2 linked regions of the Prochlorococcus marinus str. MIT 1214 genome follow. The protein of the gene in region 1 interacts with the protein of each later gene in a pairwise test. Links are inferred from orthologs where the notes say so. Each region holds a gene or a part of one and is shown in the gene's direction. Other genes may lie near its edges.

Region 1 (11,902 bases):
TTCAAATTTAACACCATCAAAAAGCAATCCATCAGTTATTCCACTACCAGCAAAAACAACATTTTCTCCTGAAGCAAGTTCATTTGCTTCATAGATCTTGTCGATATCAGTTATTCCCATTTCGTTCAATCTTTTAATATTTCCCTCTTTTGTATAGTCAGCCCATTCTGAAGTTTGAGCTATTGCAGGATCATAAACAAGTTGTCCCTGAAAATGTCCCCCAAGTGCCCTCATAGCAGCGGCTGAAATAACACCCTCAGGAGCAGCGCCAATACCCATCAAACAATGCGTACCAGTCCCCTCAAATCCACATGCAATTGCGGCCTGAACATCTCCATCTGAAATCGGCTGAATTCTGGCACCTGTAGATCTGATTTCGGAAACTAAATTTTTATGTCTAGCTCTATCCATCACAACAATAGTTAAATCACTTATTGCGATACCAAGGCAATCACTCAATATTTTTATATTTTCTGTAGGTGTTTTTCTGATATCAACTTTGCCCTTAGCTGCTGGTGGAGCAGCTAATTTATTCATATAAAAATCTGGAGCATTAAATAAACCTCCCCTGTCTGAGGCCGCAAGAACGGCCATAGATCCACGCTGGCTATTAGCACATAAATTTGTTCCTTCGCAGGGGTCTACAGCAAAGTCAACTCCTGGGCCTGTGCCTGATCCAACTTCTTCTCCGATATAAAGCATTGGAGCTTCATCTCTTTCTCCTTCTCCAATTACGATCCTTCCTTGCATCTGAATCGTTCCCATTCTCTTTCGCATTGCCTCTACGGCAGCGGCATCAGCCTCATCTTTTTGACCCAAACCAGTCAATTGAGCTGAAGCAATTGCAGCTTGCTCAACTACTTCAAGAATTTCTTGGACGAGAGTACGATCCACTTTATGCAGCTAGGTAAAGAAATTTACGCCTTAAGGCAGACAATATTGTAAGTAATTGAGGGCATTGAAAAATGCTCAGAAAAAAGTACTCACAAAAAACTTATTATCTGTTGATAAGCGATAATTACTGTATCAGTGCATGGTCACACTAGAACTTGTGTCCATGAATTAATAGAATCTCTGCCAAAAGACAAAAACAATGATCCAATCCATTTCGTCAGCAATTTTTTCTGAGCACCGTCCAGTTCAGATAATCCCATCAGTCCTGCCAGCAGACTGGGCAAATATGGGCCAGTGCGTAAAAGACCTTGAATTAGCAGGTGTAGATAGAATTCAATTTGATGTGATGGATGGGAACTTTGTTCCAAATCTCACATTCGGCCCAGAAATGATTTCCGCATGCAGAAAGTATTGCAAAGTTCCATTTGAGACTCAGTTAATGGTTAGTCAATACAATTGCGAAACCATGCTTGATGGATATGTAGAAGCGAGTAAGGGAGCGAACGGAGAGCCAGGAGTCGTAATTGCTCATGCTGAAGCTAATGTTCACCTTCATCGAATTCTCGGCAGGATTCGTCAACTAGGCGGGTCTCCCTCCGTAGCCCTTAATCCTCATACTCCAATGGATATGGTCAAGGATGTACTTGACATGGTTGATCACGTACTAGTAATGACAGTTAACCCTGGATTTGGCGGACAAGCTTATATACCCACAATGCTCAACAAAATCACTCAATTAAGAAAAATAATTTTAGAAAGAGGCTTTAACGTAGATATAGAGGTTGATGGAGGAATAAAAGCAGATTGGTCAATATCTCAATGCTGCGCTGCAGGAGCAAACTGTTTCATAGCAGGAAGTGGTATGTTTGCTTATCCAACACTTAAAGAAGGTTGTGACGCACTAAGAAAAGTTGCCAATGACGCACAGAATGGGAAAATTATTGAAAAATAATTAACTTAATTTTAATAACTAAGCATCGAAAAACCAACCATAACTATGCAAACCAACCCCAAGAAGATTGACACCTATATAGCAAATAATAATGACAAAAAAGCCTGCAATAGCTAGCATAGCAGGCTTTTTCCCTTGCCATCCTCTTGTTAACCTAGTATGCAAATATGCCGCGTAAACCAACCAACATATTAAAGCCCAAGTTTCTTTAGGGTCCCAACTCCACCAACTACCCCAAGCTTCATTAGCCCAAACAGCACCGCTAATAAGACCAACTGTTAGCAATAAAAATCCAGCAGTTATTGATCTATAACTTAAAGAATCAAGTTGCTCAGCATTTGTAAATTCAAGTGGTTGTATTGAATTTAAGCTATCATTTCTGTCATCAAGATATAGCTCAGAATTTTGCCTAAACGAACCAGATCCGAAGGAGCTATTACGGATATTAAATTGTTTTGTTCCATCAACAAGAAAGACACCAAAAGACAAAATTGATCCTATTAGTAATGCAGCGTAAGAACACATGATCACACTTACATGCATTACCAACCAACTAGAACGAAGTGCTGGAACCAAAGGAGCAGAAGATTGTAAATTCTCCGGTAATACAAAACTAGCAAAACCAATTGAAAGCAATGAGATAGGCGTCGCAACTGCGGAAACGATTGGAGAGCGCCATGCTCTTTCGACAAAAAGTTGAGTCAACGTACAACCCCATGTCAAAAAGCAAAGTGACTCATAGAGATTACTGATTGGGAAATGTCCCGATTGCCACCATCTCAGGATCAATTGACTAGTTAGAAAAAGATTGGATATTGCTACTAAAAATCTAGCTTTGGAGGAATCACTGCTACCAGCAACTGACCAGAAAGAAATAGGCAAAGCAATTAATAAGGAAAGAAAGGCTACGAACCCAAGAGAAACAACAGGATCAAAAGAAAAATTATTTAACTGAAAATCAACCATTGATAAAAGCTACTAGAGATTATTTAGAAAGAGCAGATCATTTGCTTGCCTGTTTTAACAAAAAGCTTCCTCCTAAGATAGACAAAAAAACTGGAGACCAGGCAGCAAAGAAAGGATTTATTATTCCTTTGACTCCAAGAGAGCTAAAACTAAAACTCAAAATATAATAGATAAGTATCAAAATAATACTTAATCCGAAACTTTGACTTCTACCTGCTCCTTTTTTTTGCATCACCCCAAAGCTACAACCAATTAAAGCAAAAACTAAACAAGCGATTGGTAAAGTAAATTTTTCTTGAATTCTTACCTTCATTCTTCTAGCTTCTTTAATATTGCCACTATTTTGGTATAACTTCATAGCCGAATTTGCTTCACCAAGATTCATATCATTTGCGTCTTTTGGCAGTTGTGCAATATTCGTAAGTTCAGTACCTAATGGATATAGAAAACTCAAGAATTTAGTTCTTGTATTACTTCCATCTGGGCTAAGAGTTAAAATATCTCCTTCAAAAAATTCCCAATTGTTTTTATCGCTATTCCAAATTCCTTTTTTCGCCTTAAGCATTTGAGTAAAGCCTAGTTTTGAGAAATCAATTACTGTGACATCTAACATCTGTCCATCAATAAATTTCCAGGCATAGAAAAGATGAGTAACTCCTCTTTTTTTATAGCTTGAATATGGATCTATAATTTCTCCTTTCTTTGAAAAAATAATATCTTCTCCTTGTTCATTTGCGAAAGATCTACCTAAAGAATTAGTTAAGAGGATTTCAGCATTTTTATTTGTAATAGGAACAATGTTATTATTAAAGATAAACGTCATATAGGACATAAATATTGATAAGATTAACCCAGGCAAAATAATTCTATAGATTGATATACCAATACTTTTTAATGCCTTAATTTCACTATTATCATTAAGACTTCCATAAGCTAATAAAGTTGAAAGTAACATTGCCATAGGAAAAGAAATAACTATAAAACTAGGGAGCTTTAGTAATAGAATCTGAATAGCAAGAGAAAAAGGAAGCCCAATCTCAACTATTTTCCTAATCAAATCAAAAATAACTCCTACTGAAATAGAAACAACTGTAAAAGCGGCTATAGAAAAAAATAAAGGAGGCAATAATTCAAAAAGTATCCATCTATCTAACAATGGAATTATTTTCCATTTCCTTTCTACTAAATTTTGAAATCTAAATAATAAAAATAGACTATTAAACATAGCTAATTAATCGAATGAATTTCCAAGATAACTCTCTTTAACGACTTCATTTTTTGTTAGCTGATCTGAAGATCCATCTGCAAGGATTTCGCCTTGATTAAGAATATAAGAACGTTCGGTTATGGCCAATGTTGCTCTAACATTATGATCAGTAATTAATATTCCTATATTCTTATTTTTTAATTTCCTAATTAAATTCTGTAGATCATTAATAGCGATAGGATCAACTCCTGCAAAAGGCTCATCTAAAAGTAAAAATTTCGGTCCTAAGCGTCCCACCGCTAAAGCTCTAGCTACTTCACATCTTCGTCTCTCTCCACCGGAAAGTTGATGGCCAAAACGATCAAGGAAAGAAACCAAATTAAATTCCTCAATCAATTCTTCGCGTTTTTTCCTAAACAAAGAAATTGATAAGTTGGCTTGAGAAAGCGCAATATCCAAATTCTCAAGAACAGTAAGATTTCTAAAAATACTTGGTTCTTGAGGTAAATAACCTATTCCTAATTGAACTCTTTTTGTCATGGAAAATTTTTTTATGCTATTTCCCTCCAAGTAGATATTGCCTTTGTTTGGCTTAATCAAGCCCACTATCATATTAAAAGTACTAGTTTTACCAGCGCCATTTGGCCCCAAAAGGCCTACAACCTCACCAGGATTAACATTTAAATTAACGTTTTTTACAATATTTTTATTGGATAAGGTTAAGTCCAAACTCTCGATAAGTAGAGTCATTTCAACAGAATCTATGAGGGTGAAGCTTATACATAAGGATTATCTGAGATTAAACTATACCTTTAATATATAAGGTTAATCAACAATTCTCTCAACCCTATATATGTAGAACATCTCTGAATCATGAAAGGAGTTCTCAAATTTTGAATCAGCAATTACTTTAAATTTTTCACGGTAAAGAGATTCGCCTGGTTCCAGATTCTTAATAGATGAGCGATTACTTAAAAGTAGTAATAATTTATTTACTTTGGGAAATTTATCTAAATAAATTTGGACTTCATCAAGTGTTTTAGTTCTGTCTAATATTTGACGATTAGCCCACTGAGCATAACTTCCAAACCCCTTCAATTCAGGAAAGTAGAATTCTCGATCAAGGTATCCAGATACAGTCACTACTTCAACATCTCTAGTCGCAAATATTGGAAGATCCTCCCATCCCTTAGTCTGTATATAGTGAGCGGTTTCCTTTCCACTTGAATACGGTACACGAAAATCATTGATAACCATATGAGTCCCAACAACAAAATGAACAGTCAAACAAATGGTAAGTAATGTAGGAAAATATAATAAATTACCTTTAGTGAATAAGTTTTGCTGATTAGAAAACATAAGTTGCTTATCTTGATTAGATAGAGCCAACCACAATGAAGAGATAATCAATAAAAAATAATATCCATAATGTCTTGATCCATCTCCCAAAAATAAAAAGTAATTAAAAAGAAATAGAAATACAATACCACTATAAAAATAAATTAATGCTTGACGATAAAATTTTATAAATGTAATTGTACTGACAAGCAAAATTAAAGTGATTAAAGCACATAAAAACAAGTCAAAAAATCTACTTGAATTAGGAATAATAAGCGTATATCCTCCAAAAATTTGTCCGATAACTCTAAGAAAGTGACGTATATCTATAAAGGAAGAAAGCAACTTAACTGAATCTCTTACCTGAAGAAGACTAAAAGCTCCAAAAAATAATAATGTAGAGGAAATAGTAATACTAGAAGTCAAATCAATAATCCAATTTTTATTTCTTTTATAAATTTTTCTTTGATTTGGATTAAAGAACCAATCAAAGACAAGAGTCATTCCTATAGCAAATGCTAATGACCAAGACAAAGCTTGTGTATTAGCTAAAAGGCCAATACATAAAGAAAATGGTATGTAGGTTTTCTCTTTTAAATGATAAATAGAACAAAAGATAAATATTATTAATTCTGCAATAACATAATGACGACAAACAAAGAAATATTCCCAAAAAGGAAAATATCCAAAAGTAAAGAGAGCTTTAGTAATTAAATTAAAAGGACTAAATCTCCAAAAGACTAAAATCGCAGAACTGCCTAAACACCAATGCATGAGTTGCATGCTTATGGGTGTACCAGTAATATTTTTTGAAAAATAAATTAATAATGACCAGAGGACAGGATGTCCAGATGGTGCGTTATTCTTCCATAAATCTATTAAATTATCACTTTGAAAAGCCACCAGCCAACCTTGCATCTCATCTCTCCAAAGAGCATGATTAAATGCACCAAATAAACCTATAATTACAAATAAAAGAGGTAAAAATATTTCATAAAAATGCTTATCAGGTAATTGTATTTGATTGATTCTTTTAAATTCCATTTTGATTTATGCAGAATGTAGATCTATATAATTTGGATACATAAAATTTGAAGTAAAGAAAAAAGCATAACAAGAAAAATAAAATGAAATCAACGCTTTTTCAATAGCAAAACTGTAAGGGACTTAACAAAGTCTTCAAAGGAAACTGAGAACGGGCAAGCTGCAACCAGCGAGGTCCTTTCCAATTTGTAGAAATTCTAATCTCTTTGAAACACAATTAGAAAGTCCTTCTATATCTAATCCATAATTAGCTAAATGAAATCTTTTTAATCTACCCAAAGCTTCTCCATAAAGTATCGTCGCCCCGTTTAGATTTCTATTTTCCAGATGAACTTGTGCAACAGCTACTTGTAATATGCCCTGCAAAATCATCCTTTCAGGCCCTCCAGTCTCGTGCCATATTTCTTCAAAGACATCATGAGATTTGTACCACTGACAAGAGTTAAATAAATTCATTCCTATTTCAAAACGAGAATCATTAATAAATAAATCGTCTTGTTTATCTATACGAGTCATTATTTTTTCATATTTTTCTTTGCATTAATTTTTCTAAGCCTTATAGATTCAGGAGTAACTTCCAACATCTCCCCTGGTCCAATGTATTCAAGGGCTCTTTCTAATGTCATTTCAATTGGGGATTGCAATTGATCTAACTCATCTGCACCGGCTGAACGCATGTTAGTAAGTTGTTTAGCCTTGCAAATATTTAATTCAAGATCTTGTGGGCGATTATTCTCTCCAATAATCATTCCCTTATAAACTTTGGCTCCAGGAGTAATAAAAAATTGTCCACGATCTTCTGCATTTTTTAAGGAATAGAAAGTAGCTACACCTTCTTCAAATGAAATAAGGACACCATTTCTCCTTTGTTCAAAATCACCTACTGATGGCCTGTATTCAAAAAACGAATGACTCATAATCCCTTCACCTCTTGTTGCACGAATAAATTCGCCTCTAAATCCAATTAAACCTCTTGATGGAATAACAAATTCAAGTTGAGTTCGATGATCAGTACCCGTTTCCATATTTTGCATTTCACCTTTTCTCACCCCAAGGCTTTCAATACAAGCGCCAATAGAAGCTTCAGGTACATCAAGGACTAGGGTCTCAACCGGTTCGCATTTAATTTCATCAATGGTCCTAAAAATGACTTGTGGTTGAGAAACTTGAAATTCATACCCCTCTCTTCGCATTGTCTCTATGAGAATTCCTAGATGCAACTCTCCTCTTCCACTAACAGAAAAACGATCAGGTGAATCTGTAGCCTCGACTCTTAATGCAACATTCGTAAGAAGTTCTTTGTTTAAACGATCCTTCAACTGACGACTGGTTACAAATTTTCCTTCTTTTCCTGCAAATGGAGAATCATTTACAACAAAAGTCATTTGCAATGTTGGCTCATCTACCTTTATTAGAGGTAAAGGCTTCGGTTCATCAGGACAGGCTACAGTTTCTCCAATAGAAACATCTTCAAATCCAGCCAAGGCAACTATATCTCCAGCATTTGCTTCATCTATTTCAATTCTTTTTAATCCCTTAAATCCTAATAGTTTATTAATCCTTCCTTTTTTCAAACTCCCATTTTCTTTTATCAAACAAGTTCTTTGGCCATTTTTAATCACACCATTATGGACTCTTCCAATAATTATTGTTCCTAAAAAATCTGAGTAATCAAGAGTAGTGACTTGTAGTTGTAAAGGCTTATTCTGATCCCCCACTGGAGGAGGAACTTGCCTAATAATTGCTTCAAATAAAGGTTTCATATTATCACTTTCACTTTTAACATCAGTCTTTGCAAAACCACCTAATCCACTCCCAAACAAATAAGGAAAATCACATTGATCATCATCAGCTCCTAATTCCAAAAAAAGATCTAAAACTTTATCGACCGCAGTTTCAGGTTCTACCCTTGCACGATCAATTTTATTCACAAACACAATAGGTCTTAAACCCTGCTCTAAAGCTTTTTTTAGAACGAATCGAGTTTGTGGCATTGGCCCCTCATTGGCGTCAACCACAAGAAGACAGCCATCTACCATACCCAATACCCTCTCGACTTCCCCTCCAAAATCAGCGTGACCTGGAGTGTCAACAATGTTTATACGGGTGTCGTTATATGTTACTGCTGTGTTTTTAGAAAGAATTGTTATACCTCTTTCACGTTCCAAATCATTTGAATCCATTGCACAAGTCGGAACTTCCTCGTTATCTCGAAAAGTCCCAGATTGATTTAAAAGTGCATCAACCAGAGTTGTCTTACCATGGTCAACGTGAGCAATTATTGCGATATTTCTAATGGCCTGTATATCAAAACCCATAATTTTAAAAAATTAAAATTTCTTTGGTAAATAGAAAGTTAAAGAATATCTCACCATGACTTCATTTAGCTGTTTTAAATGCCAATTAAAATATCGAATAAAAAATTGCAAGTAAAAAAAACTAAGTCAAAATTATTTGAATTTTGTAATTTTATTTGCAGGTTCAAATTTCCTCAAAGCATTAACAGTTCCTTCGAATCTCCAATGCCAAGGTTCATAAGTTACTCCTTGTTTGTTATTTCGTGGAAAAGAAAGAACGAAATGATATTTAGGGGCAAACCTCTTCATCCATTTAAAAGCAGGCGTTTGTTCAAATTCAACCTCAAAATGAGTATCTGGATAATTCCCATCACCAACATCGATTGCATATCCTGTGCTGTGTTCAGAATAGCCAGGAGGAGCTGAAACCATAGAACGCTCAACTGCAGTTTGATTTCTATTAGATTTATTTTCATAAAAAATATCTCTTTGCAAATCAATTGATCTATAACCACTTAATAGTTGTAAAGAAATCCCTCTTTGGGCCGCCATTAATTGCATTTCCTTAAAATTTTCATAAATTTCTTTATGAACATAAATACCTGGAGAGAAAAGAATTAACTCATTTTTTGAAGCCTCAGGGTAAGGTAGATGGCCCAACAAACTTTTATTTTGATTTTCCTCAGTGGAGTTAATCGAATTATCTAAAGATTTTGTTTGGCGTAATAATGATTTATTAGCTAAAAACGTTAACGATATACCAAGCCCAACAAATAGAAGTCCCAAACGCAAAAAAGCCTTGGTAGTAAGGGTTTTGATGGATCTAATCCTTTTCGCCAGCGGGATGTCATCTTGGTAATTCATACGGTCTGCTTATGGTCAAAACAATTGGAATTCACAAAAATGATGTTTCGATAGTAACGAGTATCTCCAATCTTTATACTTTCTATGAGATAAGGATGTAAGTTTTATATATAGAGAACTAAATTTTTCATCCAAAGATGTTAAGAGTTGCTGTTATTGGTGGTGGTCCAAGTGGATCATGCGCTGCAGAAATTTTGGCTAAAGCAGGAATTAAAACTTGGATTTTCGAAAGAAAGCTTGATAATGCAAAACCATGCGGAGGAGCTATTCCATTGTGTATGGTTTCTGAATTTGATCTTCCTGAATCAATTATTGATAGGAAAGTCAGGAACATGAAAATGATATCTCCTTCAAATAGAGAAGTAGATATTATTTTGGATGATATTTATCCAGGAAGCGACAAAGAATATATAGGAATGTTGAGGCGTGAAGTTATGGATTCATTCATGAGAAATCGCGCCGCAGAACTTGGCGCAACATTAGTAAATGGATTGGTATCAAAAATAGAAACTGGTACCAACAAACAAGGTCCATATAAACTTCATTACACCGAAATACTTAACGACCAATCTGAAGAGAAAGGAAAGCAACTTGAGGTAGATTTAATTGTTGGGGCAGATGGTGCAACTAGCAGAGTTGCAAAAGCAATGGATGCTGGTGATTACAACTATGCAGTAGCAATTCAAGAAAGGATAAAACTTCCAAAAGAGGAAATGAAGTATTACGAAGATAGAGCCGAAATGTATGTTGGAACAGATGTATCACCTGATTTCTATGGTTGGGTCTTTCCCAAATACGACCATGTCGCAGCGGGAACAGGAACAATGAAACAAAATGGTGGTTTGATAAAAAGCCTCCAGATTGGTGTTAGAGAGAGAGCAAAGAAGAGACTAGTAAATGGAGAAGTCATCAAAGTAGAAGCCCATCCAATACCTGAGCATCCCAGGCCAAGAAGAGTTGTTGGAAGAATGGCACTGGTTGGAGATGCCGCTGGTTATGTAACCAAAAGTTCAGGAGAAGGAATTTATTTTGCTGCCAAAAGTGGAAGGATGTGTGCAGAGCAAATTGTCGAATCAAGTCAAAATGGGAAAATAATACCCACAGAGAATGATCTCAAAAAGTATTTAAAAAAATGGGATAAAAAGTACGGAACCACATATACAGTTTTAGATATTCTCCAAAGAATTTTCTATACCAGTGATGGAGCAAGAGAAGCATTTGTAGAGATGTGTGGTGACATGGATGTACAAAGACTTACATTTGATAGCTATCTCTATAAAACTGTGGTTGCGATGAAGCCGCTTCAACAATTAAAACTTACCCTTCTAACAATTGGTTCTGTTTTAAGAGGGAAGGCACTAGCACCAAGCACATACAAGCCAGTTCCAAGTGCAGTAAGAGATGACAAAGAAGTTAATAAAATGTTAGCCGTAAGTTCAATTAAAGGTGGTATAAAAACCAGTAAAAAATAATACCAAATTAACTAAATTAATTAACTAAGCTTGCTAAAATCGGCAAGCTTCAAGGACTGATTTCTAAGAATTGTCAGTAAACTTAGTCTGTTATTTCTTATATTAATATCATCCGTCATAACCATTACACTTCCTTCTCCATCAAAAAAGTTAGCTAGAGTTACAGCGCTTGAGACTAGACCATCAGCCAACAATTTATATTTAACACGATCACCATTTATAGCTAGAGGTTTTAATTTCTCCAAAACATTAAACATTTCGATTTCACAATCCTTCTCAAATAGAGATTTGTCTACAAAAACTGAAGGATCTATTACATCTTCCGGGATAGAACTTTTGGTTGCCAACTTAGAGGCTCGAGTCACTACTGCTTGCAATGAATTAAGTGTATTATTTTTCCTCATATCCATTAATAAAGAAGTACGAAAATTTATGTCTGTTGGATCATCTAATAATTTCGATGTAGAAATTGTATCTCCTGCAATTGCCTGAATAATATCAAAATCCACTTCTTTCTCTTCTAATAAACTAATAATTCTTTGACGAAAGAATTCCTTTAACTCGCACGAAAGACTAATTATATTAAAAGGAAGAGAAGGGAAAAGTTGCTGCCAATAAGCTAGTGAATTATCTAGTATTTCATTGATATTTAATTGCCAATCTTTAGTCCATAAAATCATCAATATTCCATTCGCAGCTCTTCTCAAGGCATATGGATCAGATGAACCGGTAGGTCTTTCGCCCTTAACATAAATACTAAAAAGCAATTCAAGGCGTTCAGCTAATGAAACCGCATTCCCAAGATTATTTGATGGGAGAGAGTCTGCCGTCCCCTTCGGTTTGTAATGTTCCAAAACGCCAAGGCATA
Region 2 (11,793 bases), 1.4 Mb from region 1 along the record:
TGATTCTGTCACTAACACCAAGAGTTATAGATCTTTGTTCAAGTGTTGCTTTTACCTTCTTTTCGCAACTTGAGGCAACTTGAATAGCGTACCAACGAGCAATATTCGTTTTTATTGTCTGATTTGAAAAATGTGATTGATCATCCTCGATTGTTTCTGATGTATCAATTATTTTTGAATCTTTGTTAGGTGTGGTTTCAATCTCTGACACTGGAAAAAATTGTGAGTGGTTTAAGAATTTAGGTTCGTCAACTCAGCGGAATATCTGAGTAGAAGCCCATCCGTAAAAACGGCTTACAGCAGCAATTGATACTGCTGATAAAGTTACCATTAAAATCACAGCAACAGATTCGCTGAACAGTTGTTGGCGTGAAGGCCAAACAACAAGTTTCATTTCATCAATTGTAGATGACAAAAAACTTTTTTTTAAAGCAGTCTTTTCCTGTGTTTTAGGAATTACTTTTTCTTGATCCTCTTTAGAGGTTGGACTTGTCACTTTGGGAAGATTAAAAGAAAGGTACTTTTAAAAAGAATGGCTATAAAACTAGAATAACTTATGTTTGATAGATTAGTTATCTATTAAAAAAAGAAGTTTTTTAGAGTCATCATCACTAGTCTTAACCTTAATTGATCTGGCATCTGCAAAAGCCTCCTCTAAAATTTGTGTTGCCAGTGGGTTTTCTAATCTTCTTCGAATCACTCTTCTTAGTGGTCTGGCCCCATACTCAGGTTCATAGCCTTCATCAGCAAGAGTTTTAATGGTGTTTTCATCAACATAAAGATCTAACCCTTGGTGCTTGAGCAGCTTCCTTAGCTCTTCAAGTTGAAGTCGCACTATTTGTTCTAAACTTTCAGGCTTTAGTGGACTAAATCGTATTACTTCATCAATGCGGTTCAAAAATTCTGGTCGAAAATGTTTTGCTAGAGCTTCGTTGATTTTTTGGTCTAATTCTTGCGCAAGAAAATTTTTATTTGAATTTTCGCTTTGCACTTTAAGTGAATTATTTAAGATTGCTTTGCTAGCAAGATTGCTGGTCATAACAATAACTGTATTTCTAAAATCCACTGTTCGACCTTGAGAATCGGTGAGTCTGCCATCATCTAACACTTGTAAGAGGATGTTAAAAACTTCTGGATGTGCTTTTTCTATCTCATCAAGAAGTAAAACTGCATAAGGTCTTTTTCTAATTGCCTCTGTTAATTGCCCACCTTCTTCGTAGCCTACGTATCCAGGCGGTGCCCCTAAGAGTCTTGAAACAGCATTTCTCTCCATATATTCACTCATATCAAGTCTCAATAAAGCGTCCTCTTCATCAAATAAAGAACTTGCTAGTGACTTAGCAAGTTCAGTTTTTCCAACACCTGTAGGACCTAGAAAAAGAAAGGATCCTATAGGTCTTCTTATGTCCTGCATTCCTGCTCTTGCTCTACGAATTGCTGCTGAGACCGCTTGAACAGCATTTAATTGACCGATGACTTTTTTTTCTAAGTCTTGTTCTAAATGCAAAAGTTTTTGTCTTTCACCTGACAAAACTTTGCTAACAGGAATTCCTGTCCATCTTGAGACAACATCAGCTATATCTTCTGGGTCAACTTGGTCTGTTAGTAAGGAATTGGCATATTCATTATCTTCTTGAATAGAAGCTTCTATGTCTTTGATTCTTTCTTTGATTTGAAAAAGTTGTTGATATTTAAGTCTTTCTACTTCTTCAATATCATCAGAGATTTCAGCTTCTCTTATTAAATTTCTTAATTCTTCAGCTCTTATCTTTAGATCTTGTAATTCAGCTGATGTATCAATTTGATCTTGCCATATTTGTTTAATCTGAGCTAGCTCATCGAGTAGCAATTCTTTCTGTTCTTCAAGATTATTTATAGTCTCTAATGTTGTCTCTTTGTTTGCATTTTGGATTGATGACTCTAAAAGATTGATCTGAGATTCTTTCTCTTCTATGATTTTCGGTTTTGATGAAGATTCGATTCTTACTTGGGCTGAAGCCTCGTCAATCAAGTCAATAGCTTTATCAGGTAGGCATCTATCACTTATATATCTATGAGATAAACGATTTGCTGTAATTAGTGCTTCATCAGTGATGGTTACTCCGTGATGAGATTCATAATTTTCTTTAAGTCCTTTTAGGATTTCCAAACTTAAATCTAAGCTCGGCTCTTTAATTGATACTTGCTGAAATCGTCTATCAAGTGCTAGATCTTTTTCGATCGTACGTCTATAATTATCAGGAGTTGTTGCACCAATACAACGTAAGTCTCCACTGGCCAGTAATGGTTTTAATAGACTACCAGCATCAGTATTTGATCTATCTTTGCTTACAATTGAGTGTATTTCGTCTATAAATAGAATTACTCCTTTTTCCTTATCGCTGATTTCACTTAACAATGATCTAAATCGTTCTTCAAATTGCCCTCGGAATTTGGCTCCAGCTGTTAATGCACCGATATCAAGTGATATTAGTCTTAAACCTTGAAGAGAATCAGGAAGTTCGTTAGCTATGATTTTTTGAGCTAATAATTCTGCCACTGCTGTCTTCCCAACACCTGGCGCACCAATTAGCACTGGATTATTTTTGCCTCTTCGAGATAAAACTTTTGTAATTGCTTTGATTTCCGACTCTCTGCCGATCACAGGGTCTAATTTCCCATTTTCAGCTTCGGCTGTAAGGTCTTTGCAGAATAAATCCAATGCACTTGGCGTTTCATTAAGTTTTAAGGGTTCTTGTTTTGATGTGATCGCTTCCTTAGTGATAGGACTAAGTAGCTCGGGGTTCGAATTTTTTGAAGTGTTTTTGGTAGGCAAGGAAGACCTTAGATTTTTTTTTGATCTATCTTCTTTTTGTTGAGTTGTAATTCTTTTTGATTGTTTAAATGATGTAGGCGCTGGTAGTCGTCTCAATTCCGCTTCAAGAATTTCACTAGGGAGACCTGCTTGGTAAAAAAGATCTTCTCCTAAGCGCTTGTCTCTACCAATTGCGATAAGAACGTGAGATATCTCTATTTGGTTAGATCCCCATCGAGAGCGAAAATCATCAGCTGTTTCAAGAAGAATTTCTAAATCTTCTCCAATAAATAAGTCTGATTGGTTGTTTATTGGAATTTCAGCGATAAAGTTTTCTAAAATTTCATTTACTTCTTCATGATTTACAGGTAGGGAATTTGTATATTTCTGAAATTTTTTATTTCGAAAAAGAACTTGAATAAGATGCTCAACATCTAAATTCTGATGTCGCCACCTTCTGGCTGATTGTTCAGCTATGAGTAAAAGACTCCAAGCTTCATCGCTAAAAGAATCTGGTTCTGTAGTTAGACTTCCTTTCATTTTCGATCAATTTTGATTCAAAGTGGTCATGTGCCTTCTGTATTTTGATTGAGACCTTTTTATCGATACGTGTATTTCTTGTTAAGACAAATTTGATTGATTAGGTCTTGGAAAGCAAGCTAGATTGGCAATTCAGGAACATATAGGAATAATGTAGTTCATAAGATCTAAAAATCATCTTAAATTCGTGGCTGACTCTCTAGAACTAGTAATTGATACCATTATGGCTCGAGAAGTTTTGGATTCTCGTGGGAATCCAACTGTAGAGGCTGAAGTGCTTTTAGAAGGTGGAGCTATTGGACGTTCGATTGTTCCAAGTGGCGCAAGCACTGGAGCCCATGAGGCTCATGAATTAAGAGATGGTGGAAAACGTTATCTGGGTAAAGGAGTTATCAAGGCTGTTGGTCATATAGAAGAGACTATTGCGCCCGCTTTATGTGGTCTTTCTGCCTTAGATCAAGCCACAGTTGATTCGGTAATGAAACAACTTGATAATACAGACAACAAATCAAATCTTGGTGCAAATTCAATTCTTGCTGTCAGCATGGCTACAGCAAGAGCAGCGGCTAATGGATTGGGATTGCCTTTGTATAGGTATTTAGGAGGACCCATGTCATCTTTATTGCCAGTGCCATTGATGAACGTCATTAATGGAGGAGAACATGCTGCAAATAATTTAGATTTTCAGGAATTCATGTTGGTTCCGCATGGCGCTGAAAGCTTCAGAGAAGCATTAAGAATGGGAGCTGAGGTTTTTCATACGCTTAAAAATTTATTGAGTCAGAAAGGTTTATCAACTGCTGTTGGTGACGAAGGCGGATTCGCTCCAAATCTTGAAAGTAATAAGGCAGCAGGTGACCTTCTAATGCAAGCAATTGAACAGGCTGGATTTAGACCAGGCGAGCAAATCTCTTTAGCTTTGGATGTTGCAAGTACGGAGTTTTATAAGGACGGAAAATATTTTTATGGTGGGAATTCCTATTCCAGCGAGCAAATGGTTGATGAATTAGCTGGGTTAGTTAATTCATTTCCAATAATTTCTATTGAAGATGGATTAGCTGAAGATGATTGGAATGGTTGGAGCTTGCTTACGAAAAAACTTGGTAAAAGTGTGCAATTGGTTGGAGATGATTTATTTGTGACCAATACACTTCGTTTACAAAGAGGGATTGATGAGAATATTGCAAATTCAATATTAATTAAGGTTAATCAAATAGGTTCTCTGACTGAAACACTTGAAGCTATAGAGCTTGCATCAAGATCAAGTTATACAACTGTAATAAGTCATAGAAGCGGAGAAACTGAAGATACAACTATTGCTGATTTATCAGTAGCAACTAAATCTGGTCAAATTAAAACAGGTTCATTGAGTAGGAGTGAAAGAGTCGCGAAATATAATCAATTACTTCGTATTGAGGATGAGTTAGGGAATCAAGCGACATATGCTGGACTTGTTGGATTGGGACCAAGAGGAAGTTTGCAGAGTTGATTCTCACTATTTAAAGACTTTTCTTCCTTGAAAATCATCTATACGACTTTCGTTTCTCATCTTAAATTTTAATTTAATCCAGCTTAGAGCTATTGGAAATCCAATAGTTATTGGTATGAGAAATAAAAAAGGTCTATTAGTTGAAGCTAATAAAGCAGATGATATTGCCAGTGAACCGAGAAGAACAGCATTCCCAAGTGATTGTTGAGCATTAATCATTCTTCTGAGTTGTCTGTCTGATTCACCCATGCGAACTTGAAGTTGCAAGTCTCCTTGTTCCAGTCTTTCTAAATTTTCATCCAAACGTTTTGGCAACCCGACAGCTTTACTGCCTATTTCAGTAACTTGTCTTCCTAATTCATTAAATAAGTCATTAGAGTCTGGATTCTTTGAAGTCATTAGAGGGAGAAGGAAGGGTTTTGCTATTGCTATTAAGTTAAATTCTGGATCTAAATATCTTCCAACTCCTTCAAAAGTTGATAATGCTCTAAAAACAAAAATCAACTCTATTGGTATTCTAAAGGGTTTTCCATAAGCAAGTTCAGATATATCCCCAGAAAGCTTTTCTATTATTTGAGAATCAAATGGAGGGGTAAGAGCTTCATTTAACATTATTCTAATTAATCTTCTAACTGGACCTATTTCAATATCTTTTTCTATTAACCCAGCGATTTGAAGTTCTTTGACTAGTCCGCTCACATCTTTAAGCGCTGCGGCTTTAATCATTGAATTGAGCCTGCCTCTAATACGCTCCGAGACAAAACCCATCATCCCGAAATCATAGTAAATAAGAGAACCACTCTTGGAAACAGCTAGATTGCCTGGATGAGGATCAGCATGAAAAAAACCGTAATTAACTAATTGTTTTAAATAACTCGTAGCCCCAATCTTTGCGATTAAAGAAGTATCAATATCATTACTTTTTAGTGATTTAATATCATTAATCTTGATTCCTGGTAAATACTCCAAACATAAAAGTTTACTAGTGCTTAAATCCCAAAATACACTTGGGATTAAAACATCTGAGTCGTCAATAAATTGTTGTTTAAATCTTGCAGCATATTGAGCTTCAATTCTAAAATCTAGCTCTCTGAGTAATACTCTTTTAGATTCCTTTGCAATGCCTATCCAGTCATTACCTCGACTTAGAGACTTTATTCTTTGAACTACTTTGGCAACTTGATTCATCACATCTAAGTCAAGCTTGAAAAACTTTTCTATATTTGGTCTTTGAACTTTAAAAATAACTTTCTTGTCATTAATTAACCTAGCTATATGAACTTGGGCAAGCGATGCTGAGCCAATTGGAATCTCATCAATACTTATAATTTTTTTATATGAATTTCCAAGTTCTTTTATTAATATTTTTTGAACTTTTTCAAATTCAAAAGCTGGAACTCTATCCTGTAGAGAGGTAAGCTCATTTACCCATGCAGATGGGATAACATCTGCTCGTGCAGATAAAAGTTGACCTAATTTGATAAATGCTGACCCAAGCTTAACTAATTCTTTTGTAAGCCACTTTGCTCTTAAAGTATTTCTTTTATGTCTTCTTTTGTCTGTATATCCTTTTAAATAAGACCATTTTTTAGAATCAAACCATAAGTAGAAAAGTAAACCTAATAATATTGTCCAAATCCTAAGTGCTCTAACAAATCTTTGAAGTTGACTAGCTAGAAATATCAATTTTTCTCCTCAATATCTTTATTAATATCGATAACCTTTGATCTGAGATTATCGATTTGAATCTGAATGAAATCTTCTTTAATTAATTGCTCCTTAGCACTTTTCTCTTTTGATGCATTAGTCTTTTTTTCTAGACGTTCAGATTCTTGAATAACCTCTTCTTTAAATCTAGACCATTCGTTTTGGAGTTTTTGAGGTAATTCTTCAGCAATTTGATTGAATTCTTGGGCAGAATTGATCACTTTTTCAGTTATCCGAGCTGCTATTCGGTTCATGGCTGCTTTTAGCAGTATCTCTGAGTCGCTCAATGATTTCATTAATCAGCTTTCACTTTAGAAGATCCAGGGTTTTTTGTGTCTTCAGATTGAAACTGGATATATGTAGATTTGCTCTTAATCCATTAAATCTATTTAGAAGATTGTTTGTTATCGCTCAACCTAGAATATTTTCATTAGAGTTGAAGAATACAAACATTTGATTTGATTTGATTTGATTTGGGTTAAAAGTCTAATCTATTAACCCAAGTGATCTCAAAACATCCTTTTCTCTTCTTGAAAGAGAGCAAAACCTAACCAAGAGATTTTCCATTGGAAACCATTGAAACTGATGTTGTAATAGTTGGTGGTGGGCCTGCTGGTTGCAGTTGTGCGCTTTACACTTCCCGAGCAGACTTAAGAACAGTAATTCTCGATAAGAATCCCGATGTAGGTGCGCTAGCAATAACACATCAAATTGCCAATTATCCAGGAGTTTCTAGTGAAATGAGTGGAGAGGCCCTGTTGAAATTGATGAGAGATCAAGCTACTCAGTATGGGGCTGATTATCGCAGAGCTCAAGTTTTTGGAATTGATGCTAGTGGTGACTGGAAAACTATTTTTACCCCAGAAGGGACTTTTAAAGCTAAGGCACTTGTTGTTGCGAGTGGCGCAATGGGAAGGCCAGCATCATTTAAGGGTGAGGCTGAATTCCTTGGTAGGGGAGTAAGTTATTGCGCTACTTGTGATGGAGCTTTTTATAGAGATCGTGAAGTCGCCGTTGTTGGTATTAACAAAGAAGCAATTGAAGAAGCAAATGTTCTTACAAAATTTGCTTCCAAAGTTCATTGGATAACATCGAATGATCCAAAATCAGATGATCATCATGCGCAAGATCTCTTATTAAAACCAAATGTGAACCATTGGAGTAAGACTAGGTTAATGCAGATTGAAGGTAATGATTCAGGTGTAACAGGCATTAAGGTCAAGAACCGTTCAATTGATACTCATCAAGACATAGCTCTTGAAGGCGTTTTTGTTTATATGAGCGGTTCAAAGCCTATTACCGACTTTCTTGGTGAACAGGTTGCTTTTAAGGAGGATGGCGGAGTTTTGGTGGATGACTTTATGTCTACAACAGTCGAAGGGGTTTGGGCGATTGGAGACATCCGAAATACCCCATTTAAACAAGCTGTTGTTGCAGCATCGGATGGATGTATTGCCGCTATGGCAATAGATAGATATTTAAATAGTCGGAAATCAATTCGCGTCGATTGGGTTCATGCTTAATTCGTGCAATTGATAAGTATTCTTAAAGAGGAGTTGCTTCAGAAACATAGGCAACACCACCGTAGTAGCTAAGCACAGTTTTTATATTGTCTCGTATCTTGTCGATTATCTCTTGCTCACAAAAAATAATTACGTGTGCATTTGATCCAAATCCAGTGAATTCCATGTCTTCAGTGACAATTCTTTCTGGACCTCTCCCGGTAGCATGCTTCATAACCGTATAACCAGGAACTTCAGCTTTTTCTAATGCTGAGAGAACATCATCTAGTTCTCTTTCACTAAAAATCAAGTCGAGTCTTTTCATGAAAATGATTTATCCAATTGATGGAATCATTGTGTTTACTAAGCCCATATATACTGGTATCCCTATGATTATGTTAAAAGGAAAGGTTAATCCAAGAGTGGTCGAAATGTAATAACTAGGTCGTGCTTCAGGAACAGTCATTCTCATTGCTGTTGGTACAGCTAAGTATGAAGCACTAGCGCAGAGAACTACAAATAACAGAGCATTGCCTGGATCTAAATTTAAAAATCTAGCTACTATTGATCCAAGTACAGCATTAATTATAGGCATGAATATTGAAAACAAAATGAGAAAGGCACCAGTCTTGTTTAGACGAGCGAGACGTTGAGCAGCCACAATTCCCATGTCAAGAAGGAAAAAGCATTCTGCGCCATAGAACAATTCAGCTGTGAACGGTTCCATTTTTTTTATGTCAGATGGATCAATCGCGGATGTTAAAAAACCTATTAAAAGGCTTCCGAGTAATAAATAGACAGAACCATTTAACATCGACTCATGCAAAATTGATCCCCATTTCATTTTTCTTTTGATGGGCCTATCTTTGGGGGCTCCAAATTTGACTAAGAGAAGACCAATTATTATTGCTGGAGACTCCATTAGTGCTAAAGCTGCAACCATAAAACCATCAAAGGGTATATTTTGACTTTCTAGAAAACTTTCAGCAGTAATAAATGTCACTGCACTTATTGATCCATATGCTGCTGATATTGCTGCTGCATTAAAAACATCGAATTTAAATCTCAGTACAAAAAAGCAAATAAGTGGGATTAGTAGGGACATTAATATTGCTGCTATCACAGTTGGAAGAACTGGATAACCAAAGCCACTTTTTTGAAGCTCAATTCCGCCTCTGAATCCTATTGCAAGTAAAAGATATAAAGAAAATAATTTTGGTAGGGGCGCAGGAATTTCAAAATCAGACTTTAAAGCATATGCAATTGCACCCAAAAAGAAAAACAGTATTGGTGGACTTAAAGCATTTTGAATGAAAAGGTTTTGTCCCATTTCTTCTTAGTTCTTAAAACAATCAATTAGTTGAAAATATTAATTATCAGCCATTTAGGCTGTCAATTGCAGCTGTGAGCGCTTCTTTCCTTGTACCAATTACATCGACTCCAAATTTAGCAAGTCTGTCTTTTACTCTTCCTGTTGCACCAGCTACATATGCTTTCCTTGAGTTGTTTAGCGCTTCCTGAACCATATCTTCTATTGCGAGGGTTGCAGTAACTCCAAGCCTAGGAACATCAGTTATATCAAGTATTAGAACTTTATAGTTTCTTACAAGCATCATTCTTTCAGTAATTCCTTTTGCTGCTCCAAAACTAAGAGGCCCTTTCAATCTAAATAGCATTACTTCTCCCGCACAACGATCTAATAGTGCTTTTTCATCTGAGGGGAGTTGTGCATTTGCTGCATTGTTATTTGATGTTGAATCAAATGGGTTGTCAGCTTCCATCCCCTCCAATTGTGTCTCTGTAATGGAATCTATCGTGAGCATATTGGCGATGAATACCCCAACTAGTACAGCCCATATCAAGTCCCAGAAAACTGTCATCAAAAGGACTCCATACATCACACTTGCGGTTTTAAGTGAAAGTCTATGAGCTCTTAATAAAAATCCCCAATCAATAATGTCTAAGCCAACTTTTATTAAAATCCCCGCAAGAAGTGCTGTAGGTATCTGAGCCGCTAGAGGACCAGCCCCAACTAGAACGAATAGCAATACAACTGAATGCACCATCCCTGAGATTGGTGTGGAACCTCCAGATTTGACATTTATTACTGTTCTCATGGTTGCCCCTGCTCCAGGTAAACCTGTGAAAATCCCAGCTACTGCATTTCCAATACCTTGTCCAATTAGTTCTCTATCAGAATTGTGCCTGGTTTGAGAAATATTATCGGCTACAAGAGATGTAAGAAGAGAGTCAATAGCGCCAAGAACAGCAAGGACTAGTCCGGCTTTAAGAATTATTGGGAAGAAATTGTCAAAGCTTGGATCTGGGAGACTTAAAGAAAGACCACCCTCTGGTATTTCACCTATTCGGTCTATCGAACTATCGCCAAAAAGAAGTATTGATAAAGGAGTAACTATTAATAATGCTAAAAGAGGAGACGGGACCCATTGACTTATTTTACGGGGGGTGAGAAAAACTATCGCAAGTGTCATTAATGCCACTCCTATTGCAGCCCCATTTGGTTCGAAATTGTTAACTAAAGTTGAAAGAGACTCTAATACTCCTCCTCGAGTTGATATTCCAAGTAAAGGACCTATTTGAAGCGTGATTATGATTACTCCAATTCCAGACATAAAGCCTGAAACGACAGAGTATGGAACAAGTGTTATGTATTTACCAAGTCTTAGTAGACCAAATAAAATCTGAAATAATCCTCCAATGACTACCGCAGCCATTACTAAGGGAAGAATTTCGCCAGCAGATAAATCTCTAGGTACTCCTACGGCCGCCAAGCTCGCAACTACTCCAGCAACTGTTACGCTCATCGGCCCAGTGGGACCACTTACTTGTGCAGGAGTTCCTCCAAATAAAGCTGCGAGGAATCCAACGACAACTGCTCCATAAAGCCCATAAATAGCGCCCCCAGGGCCAAGTGCCGCATTACCAAACGCTAAAGCTAGTGGTAGGGCTACAACTGCGGCAGTCAAGCCGCCTAATACATCACCTCTAATATTTTTAAGGTGAAAGCCATTAATTAACGCCAATCGACTCTCCTTACTTGATTTGACTTGAATTAGCCTATCTCTTCAAGGTTCCATTAAGTTTTGGAATCTCTACTTTTAAATACTTATATTGAATAAGAATCATTGAAAAAATTGATTTTTTCTAAGAATGCAGCGTGATTTCGATGGCATTAGATGATTTTAAGGATTATTTCAAAATCCTTGGCGTTAGTAGAAATGCTACCGATAAAGAAATCAAAAGTGCTTTCAGGAAACTTGCTAGAAAATTTCATCCTGATTTACATCCACATGACGAGAGGGCAGAGTATGAGTTCAAAAAAATAAATGAAGCTTACGAGATTCTTTCAGATGAGAATAAAAAAAAGTCTTATGAACAATTTCTAAATTATTGGTTCAAAAATAGAGATGGAAAGTCGAGAGATTTTTCTAGGGAAAATAATGATCAGGGGTTTGATGAATATATAAACTTTGATGATTTTTTGAGTGATTTAATTGGAAGATTTAGTGATGTTGGTAAAGAAATTTACTCAAATATATCTTCAGATAATAGTGCTCATTCATTAAATCTTGATGCTGAATTTAATTTGCAGATTAGTTTTAGAGAGGCTTTGAATGGAACAAAAAAGAATCTTTTAGTGAATGATGAACGTATCGAGGTGAAAATTCCAAAAGGAACTGAAACAGGATCAAAAATACGTCTTGAAAATAAGGGTAATATACAGTCCGGGAAAGGGAAAA

What was found.
Region 2: the proteins of rpe (region 1) and eno interact in binary tests that used the Escherichia coli proteins (3 or more experiments, as listed by UniProt). The link is inferred for Prochlorococcus marinus str. MIT 1214 from one-to-one orthologs.

The regions. Positions count from the first base shown.
Region 1 is NZ_CP114777.1:174,649-186,550, reverse strand. The notes cover bases 21-2,969. They hold rpe (ribulose-phosphate 3-epimerase), read left to right. Parts: upstream 21-1,093; coding sequence 1,094-1,846; downstream 1,847-2,969. Other genes in these bases: O5639_RS00940 (LptF/LptG family permease), read right to left, coding at 2,850-2,969; ccsB (c-type cytochrome biogenesis protein CcsB), read right to left, coding at 1,865-2,812; glpX (class II fructose-bisphosphatase), read right to left, coding at 21-894. Outside these bases: more of glpX, read right to left, coding at 1-20; more of O5639_RS00940, read right to left, coding at 2,970-4,037; lptB (LPS export ABC transporter ATP-binding protein), read right to left, coding at 4,044-4,769; O5639_RS00930 (hypothetical protein), read right to left, coding at 4,845-6,401; O5639_RS00925 (DUF309 domain-containing protein), read right to left, coding at 6,537-6,917; translational GTPase TypA, read right to left, coding at 6,917-8,719; O5639_RS00915 (M15 family metallopeptidase), read right to left, coding at 8,852-9,562; chlP (geranylgeranyl reductase), read left to right, coding at 9,700-11,034; glyS (glycine--tRNA ligase subunit beta), read right to left, coding at 11,055-11,902. UniProt on the Escherichia coli protein: Catalyzes the reversible epimerization of D-ribulose 5-phosphate to D-xylulose 5-phosphate.
Region 2 is NZ_CP114777.1:1,613,935-1,625,727, forward strand. What follows is about bases 2,833-5,672. They hold eno (phosphopyruvate hydratase), read left to right. Parts: upstream 2,833-3,521; coding sequence 3,522-4,823; downstream 4,824-5,672. Other genes in these bases: O5639_RS08885 (ATP-dependent Clp protease ATP-binding subunit), read right to left, coding at 2,833-3,334; O5639_RS08895 (ABC1 kinase family protein), read right to left, coding at 4,830-5,672. Outside these bases: transcription termination/antitermination protein NusG, read right to left, coding at 1-151; preprotein translocase subunit SecE, read right to left, coding at 254-496; more of O5639_RS08885, read right to left, coding at 569-2,832; more of O5639_RS08895, read right to left, coding at 5,673-6,509; O5639_RS08900 (hypothetical protein), read right to left, coding at 6,506-6,826; O5639_RS08905 (NAD(P)/FAD-dependent oxidoreductase), read left to right, coding at 7,097-8,053; O5639_RS08910 (P-II family nitrogen regulator), read right to left, coding at 8,076-8,357; O5639_RS08915 (sodium-dependent bicarbonate transport family permease), read right to left, coding at 8,367-9,362; O5639_RS08920 (SulP family inorganic anion transporter), read right to left, coding at 9,409-11,076; O5639_RS08925 (DnaJ C-terminal domain-containing protein), read left to right, coding at 11,220-11,793. UniProt on the Escherichia coli protein: Catalyzes the reversible conversion of 2-phosphoglycerate (2-PG) into phosphoenolpyruvate (PEP). It is essential for the degradation of carbohydrates via glycolysis.